DNA from 3 places in the Nocardia sp. NPDC127526 genome. Region 3 is predicted to be linked to each of the others. Evidence: riboswitches for the same ligand, from Rfam matches in the RefSeq annotation. Region 3 holds a riboswitch; each other region holds the start of a gene.
The links. Region 3 has a riboswitch for S-adenosylmethionine ahead of ACFVIV_RS27845 (bifunctional o-acetylhomoserine/o-acetylserine sulfhydrylase). Riboswitches for the same ligand answer to the same signal wherever they lie in the genome.
Positions count from the first base shown of each region.

Region 1: another riboswitch for S-adenosylmethionine. It lies ahead of ACFVIV_RS16605 (rhodanese-like domain-containing protein); the one in region 3 lies ahead of ACFVIV_RS27845 (bifunctional o-acetylhomoserine/o-acetylserine sulfhydrylase).
Region 2: another riboswitch for S-adenosylmethionine. It lies ahead of ACFVIV_RS00070 (aminotransferase class V-fold PLP-dependent enzyme); the one in region 3 lies ahead of ACFVIV_RS27845 (bifunctional o-acetylhomoserine/o-acetylserine sulfhydrylase).

Region 1 is NZ_JBHXVO010000008.1:88,300-94,442, reverse strand. Features, by position in the region: gene ACFVIV_RS16630 (CaiB/BaiF CoA transferase family protein) at 1-382, opposite strand, end outside; gene ACFVIV_RS16625 (DUF456 domain-containing protein) at 530-1,012, shown strand; gene ACFVIV_RS16620 (amidohydrolase family protein) at 1,009-1,887, opposite strand; gene ACFVIV_RS16615 (FAD-dependent oxidoreductase) at 1,967-3,361, opposite strand; gene ACFVIV_RS16610 (hypothetical protein) at 3,655-4,092, shown strand; SAM riboswitch class IV at 4,134-4,250, shown strand; gene ACFVIV_RS16605 (rhodanese-like domain-containing protein) at 4,266-4,688, shown strand; gene ACFVIV_RS16600 (O-succinylhomoserine sulfhydrylase) at 4,685-5,899, shown strand; gene ACFVIV_RS16595 (type 1 glutamine amidotransferase family protein) at 6,012-6,143, shown strand, end outside.
Region 2 is NZ_JBHXVO010000001.1:9,540-15,682, forward strand. Features, by position in the region: gene ACFVIV_RS00050 (SDR family oxidoreductase) at 1-245, opposite strand, end outside; gene ACFVIV_RS00055 (TetR family transcriptional regulator) at 353-994, shown strand; gene ACFVIV_RS00060 (DUF2752 domain-containing protein) at 994-1,449, shown strand; gene ACFVIV_RS00065 (hypothetical protein) at 1,465-1,653, shown strand; gene ACFVIV_RS00070 (aminotransferase class V-fold PLP-dependent enzyme) at 1,693-3,006, opposite strand; SAM riboswitch class IV at 3,051-3,166, opposite strand; gene ACFVIV_RS00075 (heme oxygenase (biliverdin-producing)) at 3,353-4,024, shown strand; gene ACFVIV_RS00080 (LysE family translocator) at 4,065-4,697, shown strand; gene ACFVIV_RS00085 (flavin reductase family protein) at 4,710-5,174, opposite strand; gene ACFVIV_RS00090 (YbaK/EbsC family protein) at 5,313-5,786, opposite strand; gene ACFVIV_RS00095 (crotonase/enoyl-CoA hydratase family protein) at 5,936-6,143, shown strand, end outside.
Region 3 is NZ_JBHXVO010000021.1:104,212-110,354, forward strand. Features, by position in the region: gene ACFVIV_RS27845 (bifunctional o-acetylhomoserine/o-acetylserine sulfhydrylase) at 1-1,072, opposite strand, end outside; SAM riboswitch class IV at 1,169-1,279, opposite strand; gene ACFVIV_RS27850 (TetR/AcrR family transcriptional regulator) at 1,291-1,986, opposite strand; gene ACFVIV_RS27855 (MFS transporter) at 2,121-3,611, shown strand; gene ACFVIV_RS27860 (NADP-dependent isocitrate dehydrogenase) at 3,879-5,096, shown strand; gene ACFVIV_RS27865 (MFS transporter) at 5,552-6,143, shown strand, end outside.

The DNA of each region.
Region 1 (6,143 bases), on a different contig from region 3:
GCGGGCCGTACTGGCCCCAGCCGGTCATGCGGCCGTAGATCAGGCGCGGATTGCGTTCCAGCGCGGTCTCCGGACCCAGGCCCATGCGCTCGGTGACGCCGGGCCGGAAGCCCTCGAGCAGCACATCCGCCTTCTCGATCAGGCCCAGGACCTGCTCGATGTCCGCCGGATCCTTGAGGTTCGCCTCGACAATGGTGCGCCCGCGCCACTGCGGCCGTTCCATGAAGCCGGGCAGCTGATTCGGCCGCTGCACCCGCACCACGTCCGCGCCGAGATCGGCGAGCAGCAGCGCCGCATGCGGACCCGGTCCGATTCCGGCCAGTTCAACAACCCGGATGCCCGCGAGCGGGCCCTGCTTGGTGGCGGTGGATGGAGTGCTCACGCCCTACCTCGGTTCATCGTCGATCCTGTGACCGGCAGCACGCGCCGGTGTTGACATTGTGACAATAGGGCGTGAGCGGTCGCGCAGGTACCCTCCCCGACCAGTGTGGGCGAGAATGCGTAGCAGCTACCAGCGGAAGGCATCGAAGTGAGCGCATGGGGTGAGGTTCTGGTCGGCCTCGCGATCCTGGTCGGCCTGATCGGCATCGTGGTGCCCATCCTGCCCGGCGTGATTCTGATCTTCGCCGCGATCCTGGTGTGGGCGATCCTCACCGGCGGCACCACCGCCTGGGCGGTATTCGCCATCTGCACAACGCTTCTCGTGATCAGCGGCGTCATCAAGTACACCTGGCCGGGCGCGAAACTGCGCGAGGCGGGAGTCGCCAACCGCTCGTTGTTCCTGGGCGCGGTGCTCGGCATCATCGGGTTCTTCGTCGTCCCGATCGTCGGCCTGTTCCTGGGATTCGTGCTGGGCGTTTATCTTTCGGAATTCCAGCGGCTGCGCGTGCAGCAGCCCGCCTGGGAGTCCACCAAGCACGCCTTGAAGGGCGTCGGCCTGTCGATGCTCATCGAACTGCTCGGCGCCCTGATCGCCACCGCCGTGTGGGCGTCCGGCGCGGTGGTCGTCTAGTTCTCGATGATCGGCAGCGGAATCGTATCCGGCAGCGGCGGAGGTGGTTTCGGCAGTTCCGAGCGGTGCAGCCGCAGTGTCGGCGACTCCGCGGTGTACAGCGGCCGGGTCGGGGCCGGATCCTCGAAGGGCCGTTCCTTGGCGGGCAGCCGGTAGAACGCGCGCGCATTGTCTTCCAGGACCTTGTGCAGATCCGTGCCGACGGCGTCGGCGATGACCTCGATATCGGTATCGCGGAAGGGCCGCCCGGCGCGGGTGCCGGGCAGGTCGGAGCCGAACATGAGCGCTTCCGGATTGACCGCGTGAATCTTGCGCAGCGCCTGCCCCACATGCATCGACACCCGGCCGAAGCCGGAGGCCTTCACCTTGGAGCCGCGGTCCACCAGGTTCAGCAGATACGGCAGGCAGTCGTCGCTCATGCCCATGTGATCGATGGCCAGCGTGGGCAGCTTGGAGATGACCGGTTCCAGCGAGCCCAGCATGGACCCGTCGATGTACAGCTCCACATGCCAGCCGACCAGGTCGTAGGCGCGCAGCGCGAGCATAGTGAGCCCGACGATGTCGAGGGCCGCGCGCTTGAGGTTGAACCGGACCGCGCGCACGCCGGCCCGGTCCAGTTCGATGATCTCCGCGTCGGAGGCGTCCACGTGCAGGTTGGTGACGCCCACCCAGCCCTCGCCCAGTTCGGCGAGGGCCGCGCGCAGATAGCTCTGATCGGTGCCCTGGAAGGACCCGCTGACCACGGCCCCGCCGTCGATATCGAAGCGCGCCATGCGCGCGCGATAGTCGCCGATGGTGTACGGGTCGGGCAGGTAGCCTTCGTTTTCGATCAGCGGGAACCGCGGATCGATGATGTGGACATGGGCATCGAACACGTGATCAGCATGCCTCAGAACGGTGACAAGTGCCGAAGCCCTTGTCCACCTGGCTTATTGGGCCAGGTCAGGGGATGGACTAGTGGCCGACCTTGTCCGGCTCGCTGGCGCGCAGCATGTCCTCGCGCTCCACGACCTTCACCCGCTCGCGGCCTTCGGGCTCGCCGAGGGCGCGCTCGTGCGCGTCCAGGCGGTACCAGCCGGCCCAGGTGGTGAACGGAATGCCCTTGGCCTCCAGGAACTCGGTCACGGCCTCCGGCTCCGGCTTGGCGGCCGGGGTGAAGGTCGGGGCGTCGTCGAGCAGGCAGGCGATGGTCTCGTTGGCGTCGCCCTTGGTGTGGCCGATGAGGCCGACCGGGCCGCGCTTGATCCAGCCGGTGACGTAGGTCTGCGGCAGGTAGCGCTCGGCGCCGTCGGCGTCCTCGTTCACCAGCACGCGACCGGCCTCGTTGGGCACGGTGCCGGCCTGGTCGTCGAACGGCAGCGACGGGATGTTCTGCGACAGGTAGCCGACCGCGCGGTACACGGCCTGGATGTCCCAGTCTTTGAACTCGCCGGTGCCCTTGCAGTTGCCGGTGCCGTCGAGTTGGGTGCGCTCGGTGCGCAGGCCCACGACCTTGCCGTCCGCACCGAGGATTTCGGCGGGGGATTCGAAGAAGTGCAGGAACAGCTTGTGCGGGCGGGCGCCGACATCGCGAATGGCCCACTGCTCCAAGGTGTTGCAGATCATGTCGACCTGCTTGGAATGGCGGCGGGCCGCTTCCGAGCCCTCGTCGTAGTCGATGTCCTCGGGATCGACGATGACCTCGATGGTCGGCGAATGATCCAGCTCGCGCAGCTCGAGCGGGGTGAACTTGGCCTGCGCGGGACCGCGGCGGCCGAACACGTGCACTTCCAGGGCCTTGTTGGCCTTGAGACCCTCGTAGACGTTCGGCGGGATCTCGGTCGGCAGCAGTTCGTCGCCGGTCTTGGCGAGCACGCGCGCCACGTCGAGGGCGACATTGCCGACGCCGAGGACCGCGACCTTCTCCGCGTCCAGCGGCCAGGTGCGCGGCACGTCCGGGTGCCCGTCGTACCAGGACACGAAGTCGGCGGCGCCGTAGGAGCCGTCCAGCTCGATGCCCGGGATCTCCAGGGCGCGGTCGGCATTGGCGCCGGTGGAGAAGATGACCGCGTCGTAGAAGCCCTGCAGGTCCTCGAGGGTGATGTCGACGCCGTAGTCGATATTGCCGAGCAGGCGGACCTGCGGCTTGTCGAGCACCTTGTGCAGGGCGGTGATGATGCCCTTGATGCGCGGGTGGTCGGGTGCGACGCCGTAGCGGATGAGACCGAACGGAGCGGGCATCCGCTCGTACAGGTCGATGCTCACCTCGGCGTCGGATTTCATCAACGCGTCGGCGGCATAGATGCCCGCGGGGCCGGCGCCCACGATCGCAATGCGGAGCGGGCGGGTCGCTGCACTCTGTTCGGTCATTCTTATGCGCACCCTTTGGTTGGAGCTACGTGTCGTCGGCCTGCGGCCTTCGTTCTTAGCTTAGGCTAAGTTGATGGTCCGGCTGCGGGCGGTGCCGGGATAGGAACCCCCGACGCTGCGGCGTTGCTGCATGGTTCTCGGTAATTCCCGCATTTTTGCGGGAATTGTGCCGATTCTAATCGTGCGTCTGGATTGTCCCCCGCGTCGGTGTGCTGGATCCCGGCGGCCCCTCATCCTCACGAGTACCCGGTGTCGCGGTCATCGCACCCATTCCGACCAGGCATGATCTAGTCATGAGCGATGACGGCCAATCCGATCAGCCAATTAAAATCAGCCAGAGCGAAACTCGTTCACTGTGGCCGTTCCTGCTGGCTGCGGGCGTAATCCTGGTCGTCATCATCGGCATCGTGGTCGCTGCCCTGGTGTCGCCGGTTGAGAAGAATGTCACAGACTCCGACCGGCTCGCGGTGGCCGCCAGCGCCTTCACCCAATCCCGCAGCGGCACCGACGTCCTGGATCCGAATACGGTGTGCCAGGGCTTCGACGAGAACCGCTCACCCCTGAGCAACCCTCGTGACGAGGGCGTCCAGTTCGAATTCGTGCGGCTCACCGACCCCGTGATCACCGGTGATCGCGCCACCGCGCAGGTCACCTACAAGGCCGACGGCGCCGAACGGACGGCGACCTGGACCTTCACCAAATCCGGCAGCCGCTGGCTGGTCTGCAACTGAACGTTTGACAGCCGGGCTCCGGCCCAGGCACTCTCATCCCAGGTCATGAGTACCAGCGCCAAGCCCCGGCTGGCTGGTCGGCAACCCTCCTCCGCGGTGGGGTGCTCCGGGTGACGACCTGGCCGCGCACCGGAAAAATGGTGCGGCAAGTGCGGATTCACAGGAGGTTCGAAGTGAGCTACGCGGGTGACATCACGCCGAAACAGGCGTGGGAACTGTTGCGGGACAATCCGGATGCGGTGCTGGTGGACGTGCGCACCGAAGCCGAATGGCGATTCGTCGGCGTGCCCGACACCAGCGGTATCGGCCGGCCGACCGCGCTGATCGAGTGGGTGGACACCAGCGGCACCCCGAATGCCCGTTTCGTGGACCAGCTGAAGCAGGCCCTCGCGGATCGTGCCGCCGAGTCGGACGCGCCGGTCATCTTCATCTGCCGGTCCGGTCAGCGGTCCATCGGCGCGGCCACCGCCGCCACCGCCGTCGGCTTCGCGCCGTCGTTCAATGTGGTCGAGGGTTTCGAAGGCGCGCTGGACGCGCGCGGGCATCGCGGCCAGACCGGCTGGCGGGCCGATGGACTTCCGTGGAGGCAGTCATGATCACCGGTGGCTCGTTCGACAAGCCGCTGCCCGAGGGCGTCGGCCCCGCCACCCTGGGCGTGCGCGGCGGCATCCGGCGCTCCGGCTACGACGAGACGTCCGAGGCGCTGTTCCTGAACTCGGGCTTCGTCTATGAGAGCGCCGAGGCGGCGGAGGCCTCCTTCACCGGCGATATCGAGCATTTCGTCTACTCCCGCTACGGCAATCCCACCGTCGCCATGTTCGAGGAGCGGCTGCGGCTCATCGACGGCGCCGAGGCGGCCTTCGCCACGGCGTCGGGCATGTCGGCCGTGTTCACCGCCCTGGGCGCCCTGCTCGGCGCGGGTGACCGCCTGGTCGCGGCGCGCAGCCTGTTCGGCTCGTGTTTTGTGGTGGCCAACGAGATTCTGCCGCGCTGGGGAGTGGAGACCGTCTTCGTCGACGGCGAGGATCTGGAGCAGTGGGAGCGGGCGCTGTCGGTGCCCACCCAGGCCGTGTTCTTCGAGACCCCCTCGAACCCCATGCAGACCCTGGTGGATGTCCGCCGCGTCACCGAGCTCGCGCACGCCGCGGGCGCGAAGGTGGTGCTGGACAATGTCTTCGCCACCCCGCTGCTGCAGCGCGGCTTCGACCTCGGCGCGGACGTGCTCGTCTACTCGGGCACCAAGCACATCGACGGTCAGGGCCGGGTGCTCGGCGGCGCCATTCTGGGCCCGCACGACTACATCGACGGCCCGGTGAAAAACCTCATGCGCCACACGGGTCCGGCGCTGAGCCCGTTCAATGCCTGGACGCTGCTCAAGGGCCTGGAGACCATGCCGCTGCGGGTGCGGCAGTCCAATGCCTCCGCCCTGCGCATTGCCGAATTCCTGGAGCAGCATCCGGCGGTCTCCTGGGTGAAATACCCCTTCCTGCCCTCCCATCCGCAGTACGAGCTGGCCAAGAGCCAGATGTCGGGCGGCGGCACGGTCGTCACTTTCGAACTGGCAGCACCCGCGGACGAGGCCAAGAAGCGCGCCTTCGAGGTGCTCAACCGCCTGCGCATCATCGATATCTCCAACAATCTCGGTGATGCCAAGACCCTGATCACCCATCCGGCCACCACGACGCACCGCGCGATGGGGCCGGAAGGCCGTGCCAGCATCGGCCTTTCGGATGGCGTCGTGCGCATCTCGATCGGCCTGGAGGATGTCGAGGATCTGCTCGGCGATCTGGATCACGCACTGAGCTGAGTGTTTCGCCGTGAGGCCGGAACCGTCTATCGACGGTTCCGGCCTTCGTCGTTTTCCGGGACGCGGTCCATTGACAGCGTGCTGTCAAATATGACAGGATACTGTCATGACGATGAAGACAGTGCACCTGGCCATCTACGACACCTTCTCCGACTGGGAGACCGGCCACGCCACCGCGCACATCAATCGCGCGATGTGGCAGCGGGAACCCGGGACCTGGCAGGTCAAGACGGTCGGGCCGACT
Region 2 (6,143 bases), on a different contig from region 3:
GCGGCGGCCTCCGCGAAGTCCTTCAGCGTTCCGGTGTGCGAGAGATCGCCGGGAAAGACGAAGGCGCGACGGCCGAGGGCGCGCACCTTGCCCGCCACCTCGTCGAGCTGGGACTCCGTGCGCGCGGCGATGGCGACATCCGCGCCCGCCTCGGCGAGGGCCAGGGCGGCGGCCGCACCGATGCCGCGGCCCGCGCCGGTAATGACGGCTACCCGGCCGTCCAGGCGGAATTTGTCCAGGATCATCGAGCGGTCCTTCCGGTATGGCGACGGTCACACGTAGCTTTAAGAATTAATTCTTAACTGTCAAGGACTAGTTCTTTAACCGCTGCTGGGCAGGCTAGTCTGCACGCATGGCAGTCACCGAAGCGCGAGAGCGGATCATCGAGGCCGCCGAGCGGCTGATCGCCGAACGCGGGCAGGCCGTACCGCTGCGCGATATCGCGGCGGCCGCCGGACAGCGGAACAATTCGGCCATCCAATACCACTTCGGGTCGCGCGACGGCTTGATCGAAGCCGTGGTCGAGCACCGGCTGGCCACCCTCGAAGTGCGGCGGCTGGAATTGCTTGCGGAACAGACGGGTTCGGCGGCCTCGGTGCACGGGCTGCTGGAAGCCCTGGTGCTGCCCATGTTCGAGCTGAACGAGCGGTACGGCATCAATCACTACGCGCGATTCCTGGAGCAGATCCATACTCACCCGGCGGTGACCGATGCCGCGAACCTGGCCAGCGAGGCGCGCACCTCGGTCCGGGTGATCATGCAGCGGCTCGGCGACGAGCTGACGGCATTGCCGCCGGGTGTGCGCATCCGGCGGTTACGCACCCTGCCCACAGTGCTTTTCGCGCTGCTCGCCGATCACGAACGCGCCGTCGAGGCGGGCCGGGTGGAGTCCGCGGAGATGCGAGCGCGCATGGAGATCATCGATATGCTCGCGGGCGTGCTGCTCGCACCCGTCGGCGATCTGGCAGCGCGCCGCGGGCCCGGCTACCGTTGATGCTCGTGGACACCACGTCAGCGCCCGTGAACGAAAATCCGGCCCGGCCCCGCTGGGTCGGCGTGGGCATGCCATTGCTCGCGGGCGCGGCGGTGGCGGGCGGATTGGCCCTGCTGCATTTCCGGGATCCGCACGCGGAAGGGTCGTACGGGTTCTGCCCGTTCTACGAGCTGACCGGGCTGTGGTGCCCGGGGTGCGGGGGATTGCGGGGACTGCACAATCTCACCGACGGGCGGATTCTCGATGCCGTCCACAGCAATATTCTGATCGTGCCGTTGCTGCTGGGCTTCGCCGTGTGGTGGGGATCGTGGCTGGTGCGCGGGTGGCGCGGGGAGACGATTCCGCGACTACCTCAGGTGCTGCCGAAGAAGGCCCTGTGGATCACGCTGGCTCTGCTCCTTATATATACGGTCGTCCGGAATACGCCGTGGGGGAGCTGGCTCGCGCCTGTTTGATGGCATGCTCGGGTTATGGCTGACACGTTGAAAGAGCGCGTGCGCGCGAAATTGATCCGGCAGCTGGAAGAGGACGGTCCCGCCGATCCGGAACTGGATGATCCGCGTGAGATCTCGGTGCGCGATGACCTGGACCTGCTGAATGCGGTAGCGGACGACGATCCCTTCGTCGAGGAGCTCGCCGCCCGCTATCTCGTGCCATAACCCAACTCTCGGGACTCTCAGGGGCTTCGCCCCGAACCCTCAAAAGCCGCAGGGCGCAGCTCCCGCATCGGTATTCGCGAAAGGGCGGGTTTCCGGGACCGGGTTCCAATGGCCCTCGGTGCGGGCGTAATTCCAGGCCGGGCCGTTCTCCACCAGGGTGGCGACGGCGTCGATGAGCCGGTCCACGTCGGCGGCGGTGGTGCCCAGGCCGATGCTGGCGCGCAGGGCGGCGTCCACGCCGAGGCGGGACAGCAGCGGGTGGGCGCAGAAGCGACCGTCGCGCACGCCGATGCCGTGCTCGGCCGAGAGGTAGGCGGCGACCTGCCCGGGCTCGAAGCCGTCGATGGTGAAGGCGACAATGCCGACGGCGTCGGTGCTGTCCCGGAAGATGCGCAGGAACTTCACGCCCGGAACGGTTTTCAGACCGTAGCGCAGGCGATGGGTGAGGTACTGCTCGTGCTCGAGCACGGTGGCCTCGTCCAGTCCGGCGAGGGTGTCGCAGGCCGCGGCCAGGGCGGCCACGCCGAGCACATTGGGGGAGCCGGCCTCGTGGCGCTGCGGGGCGGGCGCCCAGTCGGCGCCGTCGGCGGTCACCGAGCGCACCGCGCCGCCGCCGGCCAGATACGGCTCGGCGGCATCGAGCCAGTCGCGGCGGCCGACCAGCACGCCCGCGCCGAAGGGGGCGTAGGCCTTGTGGCCGGAGAAGGCCAGGTAGTCGATGCCGGTGGTCTTCAGGTCGATGCGGCGGTGCGGGGCCAGTTGGGCGGCGTCGACCAGGATGCGGGTGCCGCACTGGTGCGCGATCCAGGCCAGGCGCTCCAGCGGGAGCAGTTCACCGGTCACATTCGAGGCGCCCGTAATGGCCAGCAGCGCAGCGGGTTTGCTGCACAGTTCGGCCACGATGCGCTGGATGGTCTCCTCGATGGTGTCGGCAATGGGCACCACGCGGCGGCCGTGGCGGGTCCACGGCAGGAAGTTGGCGTGGTGTTCCACGTCCAGGACCACGGTGTCGCCGGGCACGCAGGAGGCGAGCAGGTTCAGCGAATCGGTGGTGTTGCGGGTGAAGACCACGACCTGATCGTCGGCGGCATTGAGGAAGCGGGCGACCGAACCGCGGGCGGATTCGTAGCAGTCGGTTGAGATGCGCGAGGCGTAGCCGGCGCCGCGGTGCACGCTGGCGTAGGTCGGCAGCAGTTCGGCGATCCGGTCGGTGACCTGCTGCAGGGCGGGTGCGCTGGCGGCGTAGTCGAAGTTGGCGTAGCGAATGGTCCCGCCCTGCACGAGGGGCACCTGGAGGTCACAGCCGGAGACGGTGGCGAGAGCGGCACAGGTCTGGTCGGCGAAAGCAGTCATCACGAAATCCCATCGGGCCAGGGACACGCGATCGAATGATCGAGAGTCCGCGCTTGCCGCGCCCGGTTTTGGGCTGCGGCCTGGTCGTCACCCGGAGCACCCCACCGCGGAGGAGGGTTGCCGACCAGCTAGCCGGGGCTTTGCGCTGGTACTCATGACCTGGTTTGAGAGGTTGGCAGACGGCCGGGAGCCTTGTCAACCCCGTCCGGAAAATCATCCGAAAGTTGGATCGCCGGGACCGCAAAGTTCGAATCGCGAGATCGTTGCTGACGCGTACAGTCGATGGGGAAGTTAGGGTAGCCATACTTCGGCGGTTCCGGAGTTGATCACGAGAGGTTGTTAGACCATGTCTGCGCAGGCCAACACCACCGACACCGGCACGCCGTTCTCGACCCTCATCCGCACCGCGACCGAGCGGCAGCACGAAGAGGCCGAACACTCCACCTTCATGCGCGACATGCTCGGCGGCGCACTCGGAGTCGAGGCCTTCTACCGCTACACCGCGCAGCTGTGGTTCGTCTACGCCGCCCTGGAGAAGCATTCCGCCGAGCTCGCCGGGAATCCGGTCGCGGGGCCGTTCATCCGGCCGGAACTGGCCCGCCTGCAGTCCCTGGAAGCCGATCTGGCCCACCTGGGCGGGGCGAACTGGCGCGATGAGCTGACCGCGCTGCCGTCCACCGCCGCCTACGCCGCCCGCATCGAGGAGTGCGCGCGCAGCTTCCCGGCCGGATACGTGGCCCACCACTACACCCGCTACCTGGGCGATCTTTCCGGCGGCCAGGTCATTCGCGGGACCGCCGAGAAGCTGTGGGACCTGCCCAAGAAGGGCGACGGCGTGCGGTTCTACGTCTTCGACGGCATCTCGAATCCCGCTGCGTTCAAACGCGAATACCGCGAGCAGCTCGATCAGCTGCCGGTCGGCGGTCCCGAGGTCGAGCAGGTGCTCGATGAGGCGCGGCTGGCGTTCACGCTGAACACCGAGGTGTTCCGCGAGCTGGGCGCGGAGTTCGCCGCCTAATTCCCTTGCCCCGGCGGCGGCGGTGCGCTGCCATGGAGGGGTGAGCCTTCCGCTGCTGCTGAGCTTTATCGGGCTGTGCCTGGTGCTGTCGCTGACGCCCGGGCCGGATTCTTTTCTGGTGCTGCGGTTTTCGATTATCGGGCGACGACCGGCGGTGGCCGCGGCGATCGGGTCGGCGCTGGGCGGGATCGTCTGGGCGGTGGTGGTGGCCGCCGGGGTGGCGGCGCTGCTGGAGCAGTCGGCCACGGCCTATCGGGCCTTGAAGGTGGTCGGTGGAATCTACCTGGTGTACTTGGGGATTCGCGCGTTTCTGGAGTATCGCCGCAATCGGGGCGCCCGGGCGGCGGAGCTCGCCGTCGATGCGCCGCGGGCCGGCGTCACCGTTCGCTCGGCATTCGCTGCGGGATTGCTGTCGTGCATTTTCAATCCGAAGGTGGGGTTGTTCTACCTCGCGGTGCTGCCGCAGTTCCTGACCGAGGTGACCTTCGCGAACACCCTCGCGCTGGGCGCCATCGAAGCCGCGATCGCCGCGGTCGAAATGGTGCTGCTGGCGGTGGCGGCCTCGCGGGCGGTGACGCTGCTGCGCAGCCCGCGGGTGCGGGATCGGCTGGAACAGCTCAGCGCCGGAATCCTGGCGGCGCTGGGTATCGGGACCGTGTCCTCCGCGGCCTGATCCGGAGGGGATTCAGTCGGAGATCTCGGCGCGGTGGTAGGCGCCGTTGTAGTAGACCAGCGGTCCGGCCGACGGCGCGTCCTCGGTGTTGTCGTGCACCCGGGTGACCAGGCCGACCACCAGGGTGTGGTCGCCGATGGGGATGAGCTGATGGACCGTGGCGCGCACCCAGATCGGGGTGCCGTGCAGGACCGGTTCCCCGGTGTCCAAGGTGGTCCACAGCGATCGATCGCTGAACCGCTCCTCCGCGGCCTTGCTGAACCGCTGAGCCAGATGCTTCTGATGCTCGCCCAGGAAGTGCACGACCAGCGATTCGGCCCGCAGCATGGCGGCGATGCTCGACGAGGTCTCGGCGATATTGAACGAGATGAACGGCGGTTCCGCCGAGAGCGAGGCGAACGAGGTGGCGGTGAAGCCGATCGGCCCGTCCGCGGAGTTCAGCGTGACGATGGTGACGCCGGCCGGATAGTGCCGCATGGCGGCCCGATATTGCTGCGCGGTGATACCGCTCAGATCGTCGGGCACATGTAGCTCGGCGCCGGGCGTCGCAGAATCGCTCACGTTTCGAACCTACGTGTCCGGGTGCCGGGTTTATTCCCCACTGTGCGAAATCGCTCAATCCATATCGATGGCCAGGCCCGCGGTGATCCGGACCAGCTCGCCGAAAGTGGTGCGGAAGAGCGTGTTCGGATGTCCGCCCGCCGCCCACAACTCGGTATGCCGCGACAGCGCGGTGTCGATATAGGTCGGCAGGTTGACCGGATGCCCGACCGGGGCGACGCCGCCGATGGGCTGGCCGGTCAGCTCGCGCACCATGGCGGCGGTGGCGCGGGTGAGCCTGCCCTCCAGGCGGCGGCCGGTGCGTTCCAGGTGCACCTGGTGCTCGCCGGAGACGAGCAGCAGCACCGGATCCTCGTCGAGCAGGAAGACCAGGGATTTGGTGATCGCGCCGACGGGCACGTTCAGAGCCTGGGCGGCCTCGGCCGCGGTGTGGGTTGGTTGCGGCTGGGTGATGATCACGCCGTGGTGGCCGCGCGCGATGAGCGTGTCCGAAACCTTGGCGGCGACGGGTGGCAGGGACCTGCGCATGGCACCAGGGTAGAGCGATTGCGGTGGATGCGCGGGGTGGGTTTCACGGTGCGGCCGCGAGGTAGCTGGAAACCGGTGCGGCGCATCGGATTCAGCACGGGATTCACACCGCCCGCCCGGGCCGCCCGCACCCCCGATACGCTGGACCGATGACCGATTGGAAGGCTTTCGAGGTCGAAAGCAAGGACCACATCGCCCAGGTGACGCTGACCGGTCCCGGCAAGGGAAATGTCATGGGCCCGGACTTCTGGCGTGAGCTGCCGCTCATCTTCCGGGAGCTCGACGCCGATCCCGAGGTCCGCGCCATCGTGCTCACCGGCGCGGGCAAGCACTTCTCCTACGGGCTCGATCTGCCGG
Region 3 (6,143 bases):
AGGAGACGATGGCGCCGACGCCCTTGGGTGCCAGTTGTTTGCCACGCTCATACCAGGGTGAGCTCGGCAGGCCCGCGTAGGACACCGATTCCACACCCGGCGCGGCGGCCAGAAACTCCGCGACCGCCCGGGCATTGGCCACGTGCCGCTCCACCCGCAGGCTCAGCGTCTCGATGCCCTGGCTGATCAGGAACGCGTTGAACGGCGACACGGCCGCGCCCAGATCGCGCAGCAACTGCACGCGCGCCTTGAGCGCGAACGCCGGCGCGCCGAGCTCGGCGAAGACCACGCCGTTGTAGGACGGATCGGGGCTGGTGAACCCCGGGAACCGGGACTGCCCGCCGGCATCGCGCACGGTCCAGTCGAAGGTGCCGCCGTCCACGATCACACCGGCCACCGCCGAACCGTGCCCGCCCAGGTACTTGGTGGCCGAATGCACCACGATGTCCGCGCCGTGCTTCAGCGGCTGGATCAGGTACGGCGTGGCCACCGTGTTGTCCACGATGAGCGGCACGCCCGCCGCGTGCGCGATTCGAGCAACGCCCGGGATATCCAGGATCGAACTGCTCGGGTTCGCGACGGTCTCGCCGTAGAACGCCTTGGTATTGGGCCGCACGGCCGCCCGCCACTGCTCCAGATCGTCGGGATCCTCGACGAAGCTGACCTCGATGCCCAGCTTGGGCAGCGAGTAGTGAAAGAGGTTGTAGGTCCCGCCGTACAGGTGCGGGCTGGACACGATGTGGTCGCCCGCCGCCGCGAGATTCAGGATGGCGAAGGTCTCCGCCGCCTGCCCGGAGGCCAGCAGCAGCGCCGCCACACCGCCCTCCAGCGCGGCGATGCGCTGTTCCACCACGTCCTGGGTGGGATTCATGATGCGGGTGTAGATATTGCCCGGCTCGGCGAGCCCGAACAGCGCGGCGGCGTGATCGGTATCGCGGAAGGCATAGGACGTCGTCTGATAGATCGGCAGGGCGCGGGCCCCGGTGGCGGCGTCGGGCGCCTGCCCGGCATGGATCTGCTTGGTGTCGAAAGACCAGTCGGCCGGGTCGATGGGCGCGGTCGAGTCACTCATGTCCTGCTCCAAGAAAAAAGGTCGCCGAAAGGCGGAAGTCTGACGTTATCGAGAAACGAATAGGCTTCGACAACAACACATTTCGGGTGGCCTCCTACGTTGCGCTTGCACTCGTCCCTCGAGTGCCAGGTCCTCACCCGGAGCACCCCACCGCAGCTGGAGGGTTGCCGATCAGCGAGCCGGGGCTTGTCGCTGATGCTCTTGACCTGAGCGAGATTCTAACCGCCGGATTCGGAACTTCCCGCAGTGGGGCCGGACACACTCGGAACCGCGCACACCCGGATGTACTCCGCATAGGCGGTGTTCACGTGATTCACGCAGTGCGCGGCGATGGCTTCCAGATCATTCCCGTCGAGCAGTTGCCGCAGGCTGTCCTCCTTGCCGGCATGGCAGATGACCTGCCAGATCGACAGCAGCAGCTGCACCGAGAGCGCATCGGGCGCGGCGCCGAGCCGCTCCGCCAGCACCTGTGCGAGGGCGGCCTGTTCGAAGGAGACGGATTCGAAACTGCGGGCCCGCACGGTGGGGTTGTCCAGGATCAGCCGCTGCATCTGCTTGAACTGCTCGAAGGAGATCGGTTCGCCCTCGGTGAGGATGCGGTCGATCACCGCGAGGAAGCTGGCGCGTAGCGCTTCGAGTTCATTGCCGGTGCGCGGCTGGGCGGCCAGCGCCTCGGCCTGCGCGCCCTCGAAGTCCTCGATGAGGCCGACCACGATGGCCTCTTTCGAGTCGAAGTACCGGTTCACGGTGCGCGGTGAGACATCGGCCGCGTCGGCGATCTGCTCGACGGTGGTGGCGTCGAAGCCCTGCTTGTCGCACAACCGCAGGGCGACCTCGATGATCCGAGACCGCGTTTGCTGCTTCTTGCGCTCCCGGAGTCCGGTCCGGGTGGTCGACGTCGACAAACCGAGCATCGGTCCAGTCTAGCGATACCTCGCGCGATTGTGACTTCATCTGACAACTGTCGCAACGCGACAGATTTCTCTTGACGACATTTGTCGCCCGGTGACACGATGGGCTGCACTGCCCGGCAACCGAGGAGATGACCATGACCGGCGGGATCGCGGCGCTGGACGCCGACCGGAAACCAATCGAGACAACGACTTCCACCCGCTGGTGGGCGCTGGGCGTACTCGCCCTGGCGCAGCTGATGGTGGTGCTGGACGTCACCATCGTCACGATCGCGCTGCCCTTCGCACAGCAGGACCTGCACATCAGCGACGGCGACCGGCAATGGGTGATGACGGCGTACACGCTCATCTTCGGCGGCCTGCTGCTGCTCGGCGGGCGGCTGGCCGACTATCTGGGCCGGCGCCGGATCCTGCTCATCGGCCTGATCGGCTTCGCCGCGGCCTCGGCGCTGGCCGGGCTCGCGCAAACCGGCTGGCAGCTGTTCGCCGGACGCGGTCTGCAGGGCGCGTTCGCCGCGCTGCTGGCGCCGGCCGCGCTGTCGCTGGTGTCGGTGACCTTCCCCGAGGCCAAGGAGCGCGCCCGCGCCTTCGGCGTCTTCGCGGCGGTCTCGGCGGGCGGGGTGGCCATCGGGCTCATCGTGGGCGGCGCGCTCACCGAATACGCGGACTGGCGCTGGACCCTGCTGATCAATACGCCCTTCGCGCTGCTGGCGGTGCTGGGCGGGCTGGCCTTCGTGGTCAAGGACGTGCCCGAACCGCGCACCGGCGGTTACGACCTGCCCGGCGCAGTCACCGTCACGCTCGGATTGGTCTCGATCGTCTACGGATTCAGCCGGGCGGCCGACGACGGCTGGCTGGCGGGCACCACCCTCGCCCTGCTCGGCGCCGGGCTCGCACTGCTGGCCGCCTTCGTGGCCATCGAGCGCCGTTCCGCGAATCCGCTACTGCCGCTGCGCATTCCGGGTGAGATCAACCGGGGCGGGTCGTTCCTGGTGGCCTTGCTGGTCCCCATCGCCATGTTCGCCATGTTCCTCAACCTGAGCTTCTACCTGCAGATCACGCTGGGCTACTCGGCGCTGAAGGCGGGAGTGGCCTTCCTGCCCTTCCCGATCGGCATCGTCATCGCCGCCGGCCTCACCAGCGCCGTCCTGCCGCGGCGCGGGCCGCGCCCGGTGCTGATCGCCGGCGCGGTGCTCGGCGTCCTGGGCCTGCTGTACCTGTCACAGCTGGACTACGGCGACGGCTACGCCACCAGCGTCCTGCCCGCCATGATTCTCATCGCCCTCGGCATGGGCCCGATCTTCGTGGCCATGCAGACCACGGCCCTGCATCAGGTCGACGAGGCCGACTCGGGCGTGGCCAGCGCCCTGCTGAACGCCGCCCAGCAAGTAGGCGGCGCGATCGGCACGGCCCTGCTCACCACGATCGCGGTGCAGGTCGCCGAGCGGTACGCCGAGAACAATCCGACCGTCGACAATCTCGCCGCCCGGGCCGCCATCCACAGCTACGACATCTCGTTTCTGATCGGAGCGGGCTTCTTCGTGGCCACCATTCCGATCATCTGGTTGATGATTCGGGACAAGCCTGAGAATCTGCTGGAAGGTGCCGGACACGTACACATGGGCTGACGTTCCATACTCTCGAGCAGGGGCGATCCTTACTCGTGAGTAACTGAGGGCGGCTTCCCGCACAGTGGGGGCTGCCCGCGCGGTGAGGTTCATAGCAGCAGTACGCTTGTCTTGCTTGACGCCACAGCGTACGTGGACCTGGCACCACAGGCCCCGTGCCGCGCGCCATGCGTATACGTTGTCTGTTGAACAGCTGGGGTCCGCTACAAGCGGTGCTCACCGGCCGTGCAATGGGAGCACCACCTTCCTAGGAGGACACGAAGATCCATGTCCAAGATCAAGGTTGAAGGCACCGTCGTCGAGCTCGACGGCGACGAGATGACCCGGATTATCTGGCAGTTCATCAAGGACAAGCTGATCAATCCGTATCTCGATGTGAACCTCGAGTACTACGACCTCGGCATCGAGTCCCGCGACAAGACCGACGATCAGGTCACGATCGACGCGGCCAACGCCATCAAGAAGCACGGCGTGGGCGTCAAGTGCGCGACGATCACTCCCGATGAGGCCCGCGTCGAGGAGTTCGGCCTCAAGAAGATGTGGCGGTCGCCCAACGGCACCATCCGCAACATCCTCGGCGGCACGATCTTCCGCGCGCCGATCATCATCTCCAATGTCCCGCGTCTGGTGCCGGGCTGGACCAAGCCGATCATCATCGGCCGTCACGCCTTCGGCGACCAGTACCGCGCCACCGATTTCAAGGTGCACCAGGCGGGCACCGTCACCCTCACCTTCACCCCCGAGGACGGCTCCGAGCCGATCCAGCACGAGGTGGTGCGCATGCCGGAGGACGGCGGCGTGGTGATGGGCATGTACAACTTCCAGGAGTCCATCCGGGACTTCGCGCGGGCCTCGCTGAACTACGGCCTGCAGCAGAACTACCCGGTGTACATGTCGACGAAGAACACCATCCTCAAGGCCTATGACGGCATGTTCAAGGACACCTTCCAGGAGGTGTACGAGACCGAGTTCAAGGACGAGTTCGACGCGGCCGGTCTCACCTACGAGCACCGCCTCATCGACGATATGGTCGCCTCCGCGCTCAAGTGGGAGGGCGGCTACGTCTGGGCCTGTAAGAACTACGACGGCGACGTGCAGTCCGACACGGTGGCGCAGGGCTTCGGCTCGCTGGGTCTGATGACCTCCGTGCTGCTGACCCCGGACGGGCGCACCTGTGAGGCCGAGGCCGCGCACGGTACCGTGACCCGGCACTACCGCCAGCATCAGCAGGGCAAGCCCACCTCCACCAACCCGATCGCCTCGATCTTCGCGTGGACCCGTGGCCTGGCGCATCGCGGCAAGCTGGACAACACCCCCGAGGTCATCGGCTTCGCCCAGACCCTCGAGGATGTCGTCATCAAGACCGTCGAGGACGGCCAGATGACCAAGGACCTCGCGCTGCTGGTCGGCGGCGACCAGGGCTACCTGACCACCGAGGAATTCCTGGGTGTGCTGGACGCCAACCTGGCGCGGGAACTGCGGTAATACCCACTCTCGGGACTCTCAGGGGCAAGCCCCTGAAACCCCAGGAGGAGGGAAGGCCCTCTCGGGCCGATGGGGGTCAGCCCCCGAAACCCGGCGGCGGAGTGATCCGATGGCCGGGTGGGCGCGGACAGCGTCCGAGGATTTGCGCTGATTGCACGCGAACAGCGCCGCAGCGGCGAACGATGGCGGCCGGGACCGATCGTCCCGGCCGGGGCCATCTCGCCGCACACATTCCGGGCACCTGCCCTCACCGAACGGTGAGTGGGCGGGTGCCCGAACTGTTTTGCGGAAGTGCCCGGTGAGTGAGATCACCGGGGTTTGGGGTATCGGGGGAGTTCGCTCGGGTGTTGCGATTGGTCGTGGTGAAATCCGGGTCCGAAGCCGAGGTTGTGTCCACGCCCGCTGAGGGCGGGGCGAGTGCTGTCGCGGGGCGGAGCGGTTGGCATGTGCCGGCCATGCTGGCGCTGGCGCTCGGGGGGTTCGGGATCGGGACGACCGAATTCGTGACCATGGGGTTGCTGCCGGATATCGCGGCGGCCATGAAAGTTTCCGAACCTACTGCGGGGCATGCTGTTTCGGCGTATGCGCTGGGTGTGGTCGTGGGTGCGCCGGTGATCGCGGCGCTGTGCGCGCGGGTGCCGCGCAAGCGGCTGCTGATGGCCTTGATGGTGGCGTTCAGCCTGGGTAATGCGGCCACGGTGATCGCGCCCAGCTTCGCGACGCTGACGCTCGCGCGGTTCGTATCCGGCTTGCCGCACGGGGCCTATTTCGGTGTGGCGTCGCTCGCGGCGGCGTCGCTGGCGCCGGTGGGCCAGCGGGCCAAGGCGGTTGCCGCGGTTATGCTGGGCCTGAGCGCCGCCAATGTTGTCGGCGTTCCTTCGGCCACATGGCTGGGCCAGCATCTGGGCTGGCGCGACGCCTTCGTGGTGGTCACCGTTATCGGCATCGCGACCGTCGCGGCCATTGCCCGCTTCGTCCCGGAGTTGCACGGCATTCGCCTCACCGACCCCCGCACCGAGCTCGGCGCGCTGCGGCGCTCCCAGGTGC